Regions from separate parts of the Lysinibacillus sp. BNK-21 genome, predicted to be linked through region 1. Evidence: riboswitches for the same ligand, from Rfam matches in the RefSeq annotation. Region 1 holds a riboswitch; the other holds the start of a gene.
What was found. A riboswitch is a leader RNA that binds a small molecule or an ion and turns the genes downstream of it on or off. The one in region 1 is predicted to bind preQ1.
Positions count from the first base shown of each region.

Region 2: another riboswitch for preQ1. It lies ahead of ACMGGO_RS20245 (QueT transporter family protein); the one in region 1 lies ahead of queF (preQ(1) synthase).

Region 1 covers NZ_JBLQTS010000001.1:4,586,056-4,592,780, forward strand. Annotated here, with positions in the region: gene ACMGGO_RS22940 (amino acid ABC transporter permease) at 1-115, shown strand, start outside; gene ACMGGO_RS22945 (amino acid ABC transporter ATP-binding protein) at 143-871, shown strand; gene ACMGGO_RS22950 (S8 family serine peptidase) at 1,071-4,820, opposite strand; PreQ1 riboswitch class I at 5,130-5,176, shown strand; gene queF (preQ(1) synthase) at 5,302-5,802, shown strand; gene queC (7-cyano-7-deazaguanine synthase QueC) at 5,907-6,566, shown strand; gene queD (6-carboxytetrahydropterin synthase QueD) at 6,570-6,725, shown strand, end outside.
Region 2 covers NZ_JBLQTS010000001.1:4,006,990-4,013,714, reverse strand. Annotated here, with positions in the region: gene ACMGGO_RS20255 (long-chain fatty acid--CoA ligase) at 1-515, shown strand, start outside; gene trpB (tryptophan synthase subunit beta) at 559-1,722, opposite strand; T-box leader at 1,781-1,980, opposite strand; gene ACMGGO_RS20245 (QueT transporter family protein) at 2,049-2,531, opposite strand; PreQ1 riboswitch class I at 2,538-2,582, opposite strand; gene ACMGGO_RS20240 (ABC transporter substrate-binding protein) at 2,904-3,920, shown strand; gene ACMGGO_RS20235 (ABC transporter permease) at 4,005-5,033, shown strand; gene ACMGGO_RS20230 (ABC transporter ATP-binding protein) at 5,026-5,820, shown strand; gene ACMGGO_RS20225 (IS1182 family transposase) at 6,463-6,725, opposite strand, start outside.

The DNA of each region.
Region 1 (6,725 bases):
TTTCGATGAAATGACCTACTTACTCATTGTAGCAGTCTACTATTTATTGCTGGTAGCGTTGATGACATTTGTAGTGAACCGAACTGAATTAAAATTAGCAGTAAGCGACAGATAGGAGCTGAAAAAATTGGACACTAAGGAAATGATTAAAATAAGTCAATTGAATAAATCGTTTGGAGACTTACATGTATTGAAAAATATCGACATGACAGTCTACGAGAGCGATGTTGTTTGTCTAATAGGATCTAGTGGGTCAGGGAAAAGCACCCTCCTTCGCTGCTTGAACTTTTTAGAAAGAAAAGATAATGGCAATATTATAATTGAGGGAAATGAAGTCAATCCACGGACAGATGATCTTAACAAGATTAGAGAAAAGGTTGGGATGGTGTTTCAAAATTTCAACTTATTCCCACATAAAACGGTTTTAGAAAATATTATTGAAGCACCTGTTATGGTAAAGGGTGTAGACAAAGAAAAAGCTATCATAAAAGCAAAACAATTACTGAAAAAAGTAGGTTTGGAGGATAAGTCGGATGTCTATCCTAGTAAACTATCAGGGGGGCAAAAGCAACGGGTGGCGATTGCTAGAGCACTTGCGATGGAACCAGACATTATGCTTTTCGATGAGCCAACATCGGCACTCGATCCTGAGCTTGTGGGAGAGGTTTTAACAACCATGAAAGATTTGGCTGAAGAAGGAATGACTATGGTTGTTGTAACCCATGAAATGGGATTCGCAAAAGAGGTAGCTGATTGGATTGTCTATATGCATGATGGGAGAATTATTGAACGCGGCACACCTGAACAATTTTTCAATCATCCAAAAGAGGAGAGAACACGAGAATTTTTAACTGCAACAATGCTTAAATAAAACTAAAAGGTTCTGAACGGTAATGTTAGGATCTCTTATGGTTTTGCATTAAATATTCGATTACTAGATAAAGCATGTACAGAAAAACTGCACATAGACTCGTTACAGCCAACCTTATCATGAGTAAGTGAAATTTAAATAGCAAAAGGAGAAATTGCAAAGCGCAATTTCTCTTTTTGCTGGAACTGTACTTATTTAATTATAACTCAACTTCGGTAACTTCATTATTACCATTACCATTGCCGTTACCATTGCCGTTACCATTGCCGTTACCATTACCATTACCATTGCCGTTACCATTACCATTGCCATTGCCATTGCCATTGCCATTGCCATTGCCCGGCTTTTCAACCAATACATCAAATGTTAATGTGTGGTCACCATACGTTGCTGTAATTGTCGTAGTACCTTGACCTTTACCTTTTACAGCTCCTGCTTTTACAGTAGCTATTTTATCATTTGCTACTTCGTAGGTTGCAAGCGTAGTAACATCTTTTTCTGTTGTTCTACCCTCAAAAGTAGTTACTTCAGTAATCTTAACCATAACCTCTTTACCTATTCTAGTTTCAACCTGAGCTTGATCAATTTCTAGTGTTACGATTGGTGTTTCTACAACAGGTGCTTTAACTGTAACATTTACCATAACTTCATGATCACCATATGAAATAGTAATCGTAGTCGTGCCCTCACCTACAGCAGTTACTAATCCATTTGCTATTGTTGCAACATTTTCATCTCCCACAACATAAGTTGCTTTTGAAGTTACATCTTCCTCTGTTGCTTCACCTTCTGGAGGAGTAGATGTCTCTGTTACCGTAAGTTGTGCAGATTCCCCAGCTGTTAGGTCTAGCTCAGTTGGATTGACAGAAAGTGTTACTTTTGGTTCAACTACATCTTTTTCAAATATTAGTGCTTCACCAACATTCCCTGCAGCGTCTTCAATTTTTACTGATACAGCATTAGTTTCTGTTGTTACTGGGAATGTGAAGCTACCGTCTTGATTTAATTCAAAAGGAACTGGCGCTTGTATTTCGCCATTCACAGTCGCAATATAGGAAGCTTTTAATTTATCATTTAAATTGTAGTTTAAACCATATAAATATAACTCTTCATTGTAGTCGATATACTTATCTGTTACCTTTCCTGTAGCGACACCTTCAGCTACTGAACCAGTAATTTCTGGTTTAGTCGTTTTCACGATAATTGGTCCAACATAATCGGAAACTACCCCTGATGCCGCAAGACCAGTAAAGTCAATAGTATAGAGACCATCTGGAATTGCTGTGGCAGGTTCTGTTCCCCATGGTTTGTATTGCCCAGCGATATTCAGCGTATAAGAGCCTTTTCCTAGCGCAGTACCTGCATGTAGATAACCGATGTAGCCATCACCATATTCTCCACCTTGAGGATTCATAATATCCCATAGCTCGATATAGTTAGTTGTTACATCGCCAGTTAATGTAAATGAAAGTACAGCTGAATCTTTCACGCCATCTCCATTAAAGGAGAGGTCTGTTTCTGTAATCTTTAAATCTTTAATTTCAGTTACTGCCTCGCTTCCAAAGTCAGCTGCGAATGGCAATGAAATTTCTGTAGCACCACCGCTGATGTGAATATACCCCAGTATTTCCGAGCCGTTTGGAGCTGTAGCTTGTGAAGCCGTTAATGTAAGATTTAACACTTGCTCACCAACTAAATTAAATGTTGGCTGGTCGACTGTAACAGTTGCATCACCAAATGATTTTGTCACATCAATTGATACATTATAATTACCGCCGTTCCCCTTTATATCTTTTACTAAAACTTGTTTCGTTACGGAAATATCCTGGTCTTTAAGTGATTGTGGACCAAAAGTAACTGTCCCTTTTAAGTTTTCTGAAACAGCTCCTGTTCCATCTAAAATTGCACTATCCAATGCATAGGCAAGAATTTCTGGATGTGCTGCAGCATAAGCATTTACACGACCTGCACCTTGAGAGAATACATCGTATTTTGTTTTATCTAAAACCTTTGCTGTATTAGAAAGCGCCACTTTTATGTCGAACGCATTCCAATCAGGATTTGCTTGTTTAAGTAATGCAACAATACCTGTAATATGCGGTGTTGCCATAGAAGTTCCTGTTTTACGATCATATGCCTCTGCATAATCTGCATTAGGGAAGTCCTTTTTATACATTGGAATCGTTGACATAATGTTTGTTCCAGGTGCACTTACATCTGGTTTAATATCAAAGTTTGGCGTAGATGGGCCACGGGAACTTGAATCGTTTACTTCATCTCCCAGTGTCTTTGTGGAAGTAAATTGACTAAAGCTAACTTTTCCAGTTCCACCGGCTAATGCAGCACGAATTGCATTGCCATCCGTTTGGGACATATCAAATGTTGGTAGAAAAGCAAAAGAATCACCCAGGAATGTACCTGAAATATTAGGTGCATTTGTTCCACCAGCAAAGTTATGAATAATTGTGGCGACTGCTCCATTTGCCTTTGCATTCGCAATTTTATCAACAAATGCGATACTGCCACGAGAGATTAATGCCACTTTACCTTCTACATCGATTCCCTCATAGTCTTTTACTTCTCCGTTTCCAGGAATAGCAACTAGGTCAAATTCTCCTTGAAGCTGTGTTGCTAAATCCCTTCCAAAAGTTGTTCCCATTAATGGGAGCTGTTTTGTTAAGTTGTAGTCACCAACTGTAACATTCACTTCACCGTTATACATTGTTTCTGGATTTGTTGTGTTACCCACAGCAATTCCTAAACGAGCGGTTGCAGGCGTGCCCATTGTTCCTCGATTTGGGCCGGAGTTCCCTGTTGCAATTACTCCGATTGTTCCAGCCATCATTGCATTATTAATAGCAAATGAACCTGCGTCCGTTTCAGAGTTAGCCCCCCCACCAAGAGAAAGGTTGATTATGTCCATTTTTTCTGTTACAGCCGTTTCAATTGCTTTAACAATACCAGATGTAGCCCCACTTCCATATGCACCAAGAACACGGTAAGCATAAAGGTCTACTTTTGGAGCAATTCCTTTAATGCCGAAATTGTTAGCTCCAATTGCTGCAATAGTTCCAGCAACATGGGTACCGTGAGAAGTATAGAACGAGCTTCCCTTTTCATTAAATTCAGGTGTTCCAGCAGGACGCTCAGAAGGCAAGGTTTCCGATGCATCGTCATCTGCCCGAGGCTTTGTGTAAGTTGATGAATTTGGAATGAAGTTTTTCCCACCCTTGTAAATTCCGGCGAACTCAGGGTGATCTGTGTCAATACCAGTATCTAATACTGCTACCTTTATACCTTGTCCTTCAATTCCTTCATTCCAAAGCTGTTCGATGCCGAGGAAAGAAATACTTGTATTCATTTGAGCCTCTAATTGATCTTCCTTAATCAGTTCTGATGATTTCATTGTATTATCTTCAGATGCGTAAACAATTGCATCAGGTTCAATTAATGTTATTCCTTCTATTGAAAGCAGCTTTGGGAGATCATTTGCTTTCACAGTTGCTGCAAAACCGTTTAAAACAGTATCAAATGTGTAGCCTTGAGTCATTTGAACATTTTTAGTAGCTAATTCTTTCTTAACTTGTGCTTGTTGAGATTTTACATTTGATCGAACTTCATTTGCTCGCGCATTAGAGAACTTTTGGCCTTTCAATTGGCTCATTCCTTGCTCTAGTGCCACAGGCTTTTCAGATAAATGTACGATGACTGCAACTTCTTGATTGCCTGATACATTTTGTAAGCTTTCGTGAAGAGTTGGACCATCTTTAGACAAGCTTAGCTGTTCAGCGATAGCCGCCTTTAATTGAAGTATACTTTCACTTTGGCTATCCTGCTTGAATGGTTTCGAATCTTCAGCATTAGCACTCGATAATGGAACCAATAGAAAAAGCACCATAACGAAAGCTATCATACTACTTAAAAACTTCGTAAACTTAAACTTTTTCAAATCTCATTTCTCCCTCCACTCTTAATTATCACACTTTTCAGTTTAGTGTGATATTTCCAATTTATCACAGGTGAGATAATTCGAATATCGTAATATTGAAAAATCTCAAAATATTGATAATTAGTATTACTTTGTCAAAAATAAATTAATTCTATTTTCATAGTAATTTAATAAAAAAGTAGAACTTTCAAATGAGTATTGACTTACAGTAATTCATACTTTTTATCATTTAAGAGTTTTATAAAAAATCTATTTGACGTCCTGTATTATTTTTTGTACGATATTGAAGAAAAGAATGCCCGAACTAGAACGGGAGAGGTTCATAGCTGATACCCTCTATAAAAAACTATGGAAACATGACAATATGCCATGTCCATATCGGACGTGGCTTTTTTTATCTGTTTACTTATGTTTTAAATAGAATGATTGGTGATACCTCTCTTGAAAAGTGTTGGGAAACATTTTACAAGGAGGTTTTTTTATGTCTGGCAGAAGTCATGAAGAAGGATTAAAGGATTTGACCCTATTAGGTAATCAAGGTACAAAGTATTCCTATGATTATGCACCTGAGGTATTAGAGGCAGTGGATAATCTTCATGCTAATCGAGATTATTTTGTTAAGTTTAATTGTCCAGAGTTTACTAGTTTATGTCCGCTTACAAATCAGCCGGATTTTGCAACGATGTACATTTCATATATCCCAGATAAAAAAATTGTTGAAAGTAAATCTCTAAAGTTGTATTTATTCAGTTTTAGAAATCACGGCGATTTCCATGAAGATTGCGTTAATATCATTATGAATGATTTAATTGCATTACTTGATCCAAGATATATAGAGGTTTGGGGGAAATTTACTCCACGTGGGGGTATCTCGATTGATCCATGGTGTAACTATGGGAAGCCAGGAACTAAATACGAAGAAATCGCCAATTATCGTTTAATGAACCACGATCTTAACCCAGAAAAAATTGATAATCGATAAATGAAGCAAGACAGAGGTTTTTAGCTACCCTCTTAAAAAAACTAAGAAGAAAGCAGCACTTTTTCTTAGAGTGCTGTTTTTTCGATATAAGGGAGTCTATATAGATGAAAAAGGAAAAAGCAATTGTAGTATTTAGTGGAGGTCAGGACAGTACAACTTGTTTGTTCTGGGCAAAAGAACGCTTTGAAGAGATTGAGGCAGTAACTTTCGATTATGGTCAAAGGCACCGTCTTGAAATTGACTGTGCGAAGGTGATAACAGAGGAGCTTGGTATCAAGCATCACATACTTGATATGTCTCTCCTGAATCAACTTGCTCCGAATGCATTGACACGACAAGACATAAAGGTGAAGGACGGAGAAAATGGTGAGCTCCCATCGACTTTTGTGCCTGGCCGCAATCTCCTTTTTCTTTCATTTGCGGGCGTTTTAGCGAGCCAAGTAGGGGCAAAGCATATTGTAACAGGTGTTTGTGAAACTGATTTTAGTGGATATCCGGATTGCCGAGATGTCTTTATTAAATCCTTAAATGTAACGTTAAATTTATCGATGGATGATTCCTTTGTGATTGATACACCCTTGATGTGGCTGAATAAGGCACAAACATGGGAATTAGCTGATCAGCTTGGGGCACTTGAGTTTGTACGACAAAGAACGTTGACTTGCTATAACGGTGTTATAGCAGATGGATGTGGTGAATGCCCAGCATGTAAATTGCGAAATAAAGGGCTTGATGAGTATTTAAGTTATAGGAAGGAGTCTTAAGGCATGTCAGATTTTAAAATCGTTGAGAGACTCCAGAGAATTGATGTGGATATTCAAAGAAATCAATTGAAATATCATGCAAAGCGTGTTCTCATAAGCAAAGAATTTACCTTCGATGCTGCCCACCATCTACATCATTATGAAGGGAAATGTAAAAAT
Region 2 (6,725 bases), 580 kb from region 1:
ATGAGGCGGGTGAGGTACCTTGGGATGGCGAAACAATGGGGGAATTACGTTTAAAAGGCCCATGGATTTCCAACGAATACTATCGTGATGAGCGAACAGCAGATGCCTATCGAGATGGTTGGTTATATACTGGTGATATTGCTGTACGAACAGCAGATGGCTTTATTAAAATTACTGACCGTACGAAGGATCTTATTAAATCAGGTGGGGAATGGATTTCCTCTGTTGATTTGGAAAATGCGCTGATGACTCATGATGCCGTTTTAGAAGCGGCTGTCATTGCCATGCCCCATGCTAAATGGCAGGAGCGTCCATTAGCTTGTGTTGTATTGAAAGAGGGACAATCAGTAACTGAACCAGAGCTTCTTGCTTTTTTAGAAAATCAATTTGCCAAATGGTGGGTACCAGATGCAGTCGTCTTTCTAGAAGAAATTCCAAAGACATCTGTCGGAAAATTCCTGAAAGCGAAGCTGCGAGATAATGTAGCAGAAATTTATCCTAAATCATTGGTATAGGTAAAAGAGCGATTTCCGTAAATGGAAGTCGCTCTTTTTTGAGTTATTTAGTTAGCATGTGGAAGACTTGTTCAACGTCTTTATCGCCACGACCAGAGATATTAATAATAATGCTTTCCTCAGATGATAAAGTTGGTGCTAATTTTAGAGCATGTGCGACTGCATGTGAGCTTTCAAGAGCAGGAATAATACCTTCAACCTTAGAAAGTACTTGGAAGGCATCTAAAACTTCTTCATTTGTCACGGTCACATATTCAGCACGACCGATTGTTTTCAAATGGCTATGCTCAGGCCCCGCACCTGGATAATCTAAACCAGCTGCTATTGAATAGGTAGGGAGTGGGTTGCCTTCTGCGTCCTGAAGTACTAAACATTTGAAGCCGTGTAGCTCTCCTGGTGTTCCTTCGTTTAAGGTAGCAGCTTTGTCTGGCTCTATTCCAATAAGACGAACATCTTCGTCTGCAATATAATCAGCAAATGCCCCAATGGCATTACTACCGCCTCCTACACAGGCAAGAACAGCTGTCGGCAGCTTTCCTTCCTTTTCTAAAATCTGTTCACGACTTTCGCGGCTAATCACTGATTGAAAATGTTTAACCATTGATGGGAAGGGGTGTGGTCCAACTGCTGAGCCTAATAAATAGAAGGTTGTTTCATAGTTTTCTACTAAGTCAGCGAATGCCTCATCTACTGCATCCTTTAAGCGTCCTTGCCCTTTATCGACAGCTACAACTTTCGCTCCGAGAAGTTCCATGCGAAATACGTTCAATGCCTGACGTTTTGTATCTTCCAAGCCCATATAAATCGTGCAATCCATTCCAAACATGGCACACGCTGTAGCTGTTGCTACACCATGTTGACCTGCCCCTGTTTCGGCAATCACGCGATTTGCTCCCATACGTTTAGCTAGTAAGATTTGTCCTAATACATTATTGATTTTATGGGAGCCTGTGTGGTTAAGGTCTTCACGTTTTAAATAGATTTTTGCGCCACCTAATTGCTTTGTTAAATTCTCTGCAAAATAAAGAGGGGATTTACGACCGACATATTCACGGAAATAGTAATCTAATTCTTGCTTAAAATCATCATCCTCTTTATACTTTTGAAAATTCTCATCTAGTCTATTTAAAACATTTTGAAGCTCCTTTGGAACAAAGCTTCCACCAAATTCACCGAAATATCCCTTTTTTTCTACTACTGTACTCATCTTAACTCGACTCCTCTATGCTAATTTTTCCAAAAAAAAAGCCACTCCAATCCCTCATAAAAAGGACGAGTAACCGTGGTGCCACCTTCATTCGCAATTTTTGCGCGCTTTCCTGCTCCGGTAACGGGGAGCGAAACGGCCTTACATTTGATAAGGCTGCTCTGAAGTCCATTCACAAGTCTGTACTACTGGTTTGCACCAACCACCAGCTCTCTAAAAGTAACAATGCTTGCTACTACTCTTCTTCCTTGCATTTATTAGAAAGAATTGTAGAGTATTTTCAGAATAGTGTCAAGAAAAAAGACGAATCTAAAAAGATCCGTCAGTTAAATCAAATTTTTAAAGTGAAGGCGTTTGTTTAATACATACATAATCGGTGCACCTACAGCTAATACAACAAATTCACCCGCCGCGACTGTTAGCCAAGTCCAGAAAAATGGCAACTCTAAAGCCAAGTTCAGCTCAAAGGCAATGATAAACATAGTACATGTAAAGAGCAATGTATTAATAATTAAACGTGCCCAAATATTTTTGACAAATTTACAGATTAAAATAAACAGGCCAAGTGTAATCATTGAATGACCTACACCAAAAACTAAATCGTAAATGCCAAGTGGTGAAAAGAGATTAGAGATCAATACACCAATAATAATCCCTACGGCAAAGCGTGGATTAAAGGCCACTAAATGGTTAAACATCTCAGATACTCGGAACTGTACCTCTGTAAAACCAAATGGGGCAACAAGCATGGTTACAGCTATATATAGAGCTGCAATGATACCACTTGCTGCTAAAAATTTTATCTTCATATTCATTTCTCCTTAGTTTTTTTTCGTGGGATGGTTACGAACCACGGTGCTTTCACACAAGTAAATATTCTATTATAGATATCTAGTAGAAGTCAAATGTCAGACTTTGTCTATAATGTCCTATCGTCGCAAAATTGTCATAAATATTTTTTACTATGTTGAAAAAAGAAATCGAATAACTAAAACAGCGTAGTTTAGCGGTTTAAAGCGCCGAATTAAATGAAAAACTAAAATATTTTGTCACTTTTAAAAGTCAGAACATTCATAATGTTGTTGACGGAGCTCGATAATAACGATAATATAGCGATACATTCACACTTTGTTTGGATAAAGTGCGATAGATATTCGAGAATATAATCGGGGGGATTATTTGTGAAAAGCAATGTAAAGAAGTTGTCATTCCTTCTTTTTGGATTAGTGTTGCTTCTTGCTGCTTGTGGTAGCAGTGGCTCAGGTACAACAGATTCAAAAGGAAATGAATCAAACAATGCAAGTGAGAGTGGAAATGATAAAACATATAAAATCGGGATTACTCAAATTGTTGAGCATCCATCGTTAAACGCAGCAACGGAAGGCTTTAAAAAAGCAATTGAAGATGCAGGCTTAAAAGTTGACTACGATCCACAAATTGCACAGGGAGATAATAGCCTTAACACAACGATTGCTAACAATCTAGTAAGTGCAAACGTAGATTTAATTTTTGCAAACTCTACACCTTCTGCACAAGCCGCTGCTACAGCAACAAGTGATATTCCAATTATTTTTACATCGGTTACAGATGCTGTTGGTGCACAGTTAATTGACTCAATGGAAAAGCCAGGGAAAAATATTACAGGCACAATCGATTTACATCCTGAAACGATTTCTAAAACAGTAGCATTCCTAAAAGAACTTGGGGCGAAAAAAGTAGGGATGGTCTACAATGCAGGTGAGCAAAACTCAGTTGCACAAGTTTCAGAAGTGAAAAAGGTTATGGATGAACAAGGTTTAACGGTGGTAGAAGCATCAGCATCCACTTCCGCAGATGTAAAACAAGCGACAGAATCTCTAATTGGTAAGGTAGATGCTTTCTATATTATTACTGATAACACAGTAGTTTCTGCATTAGAATCGGTAATTGATGTTGCCAATACGAATAAACTACCATTAATCGTAGGAGAACTGGATTCTGTGGCACGTGGCGGTTTAGCCGCTTATGGTTTTGAATATTTCGATATCGGCTATGAAGCGGGTCAAATGGCTGTGAAAATTTTAAAAGGTGAAGCTACACCTGCCGATACACCAGCACAATACCCACAAAATCTGAAACTATTAATCAATAAAAAAGTTGCAGATGATTTAGGCATCGAAATTAAAGATTCTTGGGGTGCCGAAATTCTAGAACAGTAAAACGAAGCGGGGTGCACTATCCCCGCTTTATCTTCATTTTACAAGTGATATAAATAATAAAGAGATTTAGGAGATGATTCAACGATGTTTTTAGCATTATTTGGCGCAGTGGAGCAAGGAATCATCTATGCAATTATGGCACTTGGTGTATATTTAACATTTCGGGTGTTAGATTTTCCGGATTTAACGGTTGATGGAAGCTTTGTAACAGGGGCGGCAACTGCAGCAACAATGGTTTTGCTTGGCTACCACCCAATCTTAGCGACTTTAGTGGCAATTGTTGCTGGATTTATTGCTGGATGTATGACAGGAATTCTTCACACGAAAGGAAAGATTAATCCGCTTTTATCAGGAATTTTAATGATGATCGCTTTATATTCGATTAATCTACGTATCATGGGGTTAACTGCAGAAAATACGATAGGTCGCCCGAATATTCCACTACTAAACTCTGAAACAATCTTTTCAAAGTTTCAATCTTTTTGGAGTAATTTAGGGATCGATGATGCTATCAATAACCTATTAAAAAGCATAGGCTTTCAGCATGTACCAGGTACATGGAGTGTGCTGATTGTTGTATTAATCATCACGATTTTAATTAAGTTAATAGCAGACTGGTTCTTAAAGACAGAGGTTGGGCTAGCTATCCGAGCAACTGGTGATAATAAACGAATGATTCGCAGCTTCTCTGCAAATACAGATACACTTATCATTTTGGGGCTAGGTCTTTCTAATGCGCTTGTCGCATTTTCTGGAGCTTTAATCGCACAATACTCGAAGTTCTCTGATGTTAGTATGGGGATTGGTATGATTGTGATCGGTCTCGCATCCGTTATTATTGGTGAAGCTATTTTTGGGACTAAAACTATTATCCGTACAACGTTTGCAGTTATTGCAGGAGCCATCATTTATCGTATTATATTAGCTTTAGCATTACGTGTAGATTTCCTTGATTCAGGAGACATGAAATTAATTACAGCGATCATCGTTATTTTGGCGCTGATCTTACCGCAATTTATAAATAAGAGTAAAGAACGTAAACGTAAAGCTAAACGTGCTGCAGAACTTTCACAAATAAAAAAAGTAGAGCAGGGAGGTAATGGCCTTGCTTAAATTACATGGTATTAATAAGGTATTTAATGAAGGAACACCTGATGAGAAGATTGCACTTGCGGAGATAAACCTACATTTAAAGCCCGGTGATTTTGTGACAATTATAGGTAGTAATGGTGCAGGTAAATCAACGATGATGAATATGATTTCAGGTGCTTTAACACCCGATTTCGGTACAGTATTGATTGATGGTAATGATGTGACAAGTTTGCCTGAATATAAACGCTCTCAATACATTGGGCGTGTCTTCCAGGACCCAATGGCAGGAACTGCACCTACGATGACAATTGAAGAAAATCTAGCATTAGCATACTCTCGAAATAAGCATAGAGGGCTACGCAATGGTGTGGACAAAAAGCGTCGTGAATTTTTTAAAGAATCGCTAGCGATGCTTGGTTTGAATCTTGAGAATCGTCTTTCTGCTAAGGTAGGCTTACTTTCAGGTGGGGAACGTCAAGCTTTGTCGCTCTTAATGGCTACCTTTACAAAGCCATCTATTTTATTACTGGATGAGCATACGGCTGCACTTGATCCATCACGTGCAGAGTTAATTACTCGTATTACGAAGTATTTAGTGGAAAAAGATAATTTAACGACATTAATGGTAACGCACAATATGCAGCAAGCATTAGATTTAGGGAATCGTCTTATTATGATGGACAATGGCCAAATCATTTTAGAAGTTGGTGAAGATCGCAAACATGAATTAACAATTCCTGATTTAATGTCCGAGTTTGAACGTATTCGTGGGGAAAAAATGAATTCAGACCGTGCTCTATTAGGTTAATATCGAAACGCTCATACACTTGTATGGGCGTTTTTTATAGTGTAAAAAATTTCATCAATAGTGTTTTTATGAATGGTGTAAATGAATGACCGTTGCAGGTTCCCTAATTTCACGTGTGGGGGGTGCCGATCTATCTTATGGGAGTCTAGTAGCCTTTCAATCCAGCACATTAATTTAGCAAAGGTCCTCACTACTCTTTATGGAGGAGCGTTGTCACACATCGTTTTTCCGCATTGTTAGTATGATAGAAAATGAAAGGAACAGTTTTAAAAGGGTTGATTGGAGAGGAGTTGCCCCTTAGGGGATTTAGCGGCTCATCAGACGCCACCTGGACGCTGGCGGAACAGATATCAATCCCTCGCCTTGCCAGAATGTCTCTTTCCGCAGACAATATTGTTTTTTCAACATCATATAAAACGCTCATGCACTAGTTTGAATAATTTTATTTAGGGAAATTAAACGATCAATAAACTTTATGCATAAAAAAGCCTCACTTTCAGAGAAGTGAGGCTCAGACTGTAGACAAAAGCCCATCGAGAAGTTCACTTTCGATGGGCTTTTGTCATTTTTCTTCCTATTTTATCTTTAACATTTGGTAATATACTACCAAATTCAACATACTCTTCGAGCATAGATACCTTCTTAAGCTGCCTGCCACGTCCAAGTAGCCAGTTTCTTTAAATTCATGGCAGCAAAAGTAAGCATCGCCTGCATGGACAATTTTTTCAGACCTCTTAAGGTTGTCCATCGCATACCATGCTTTTCTTTTGCATCGGCAAAGACACGCTCAATCGTTTCTTTGCGCTTTGCATAAATTTGTTTGATGTCATAGGAATGGCGTAAATGTTCAGCTTCCTCCACATACGACTCCCAGATATGGCGTTGAATGAGTTTTTGATGATGCT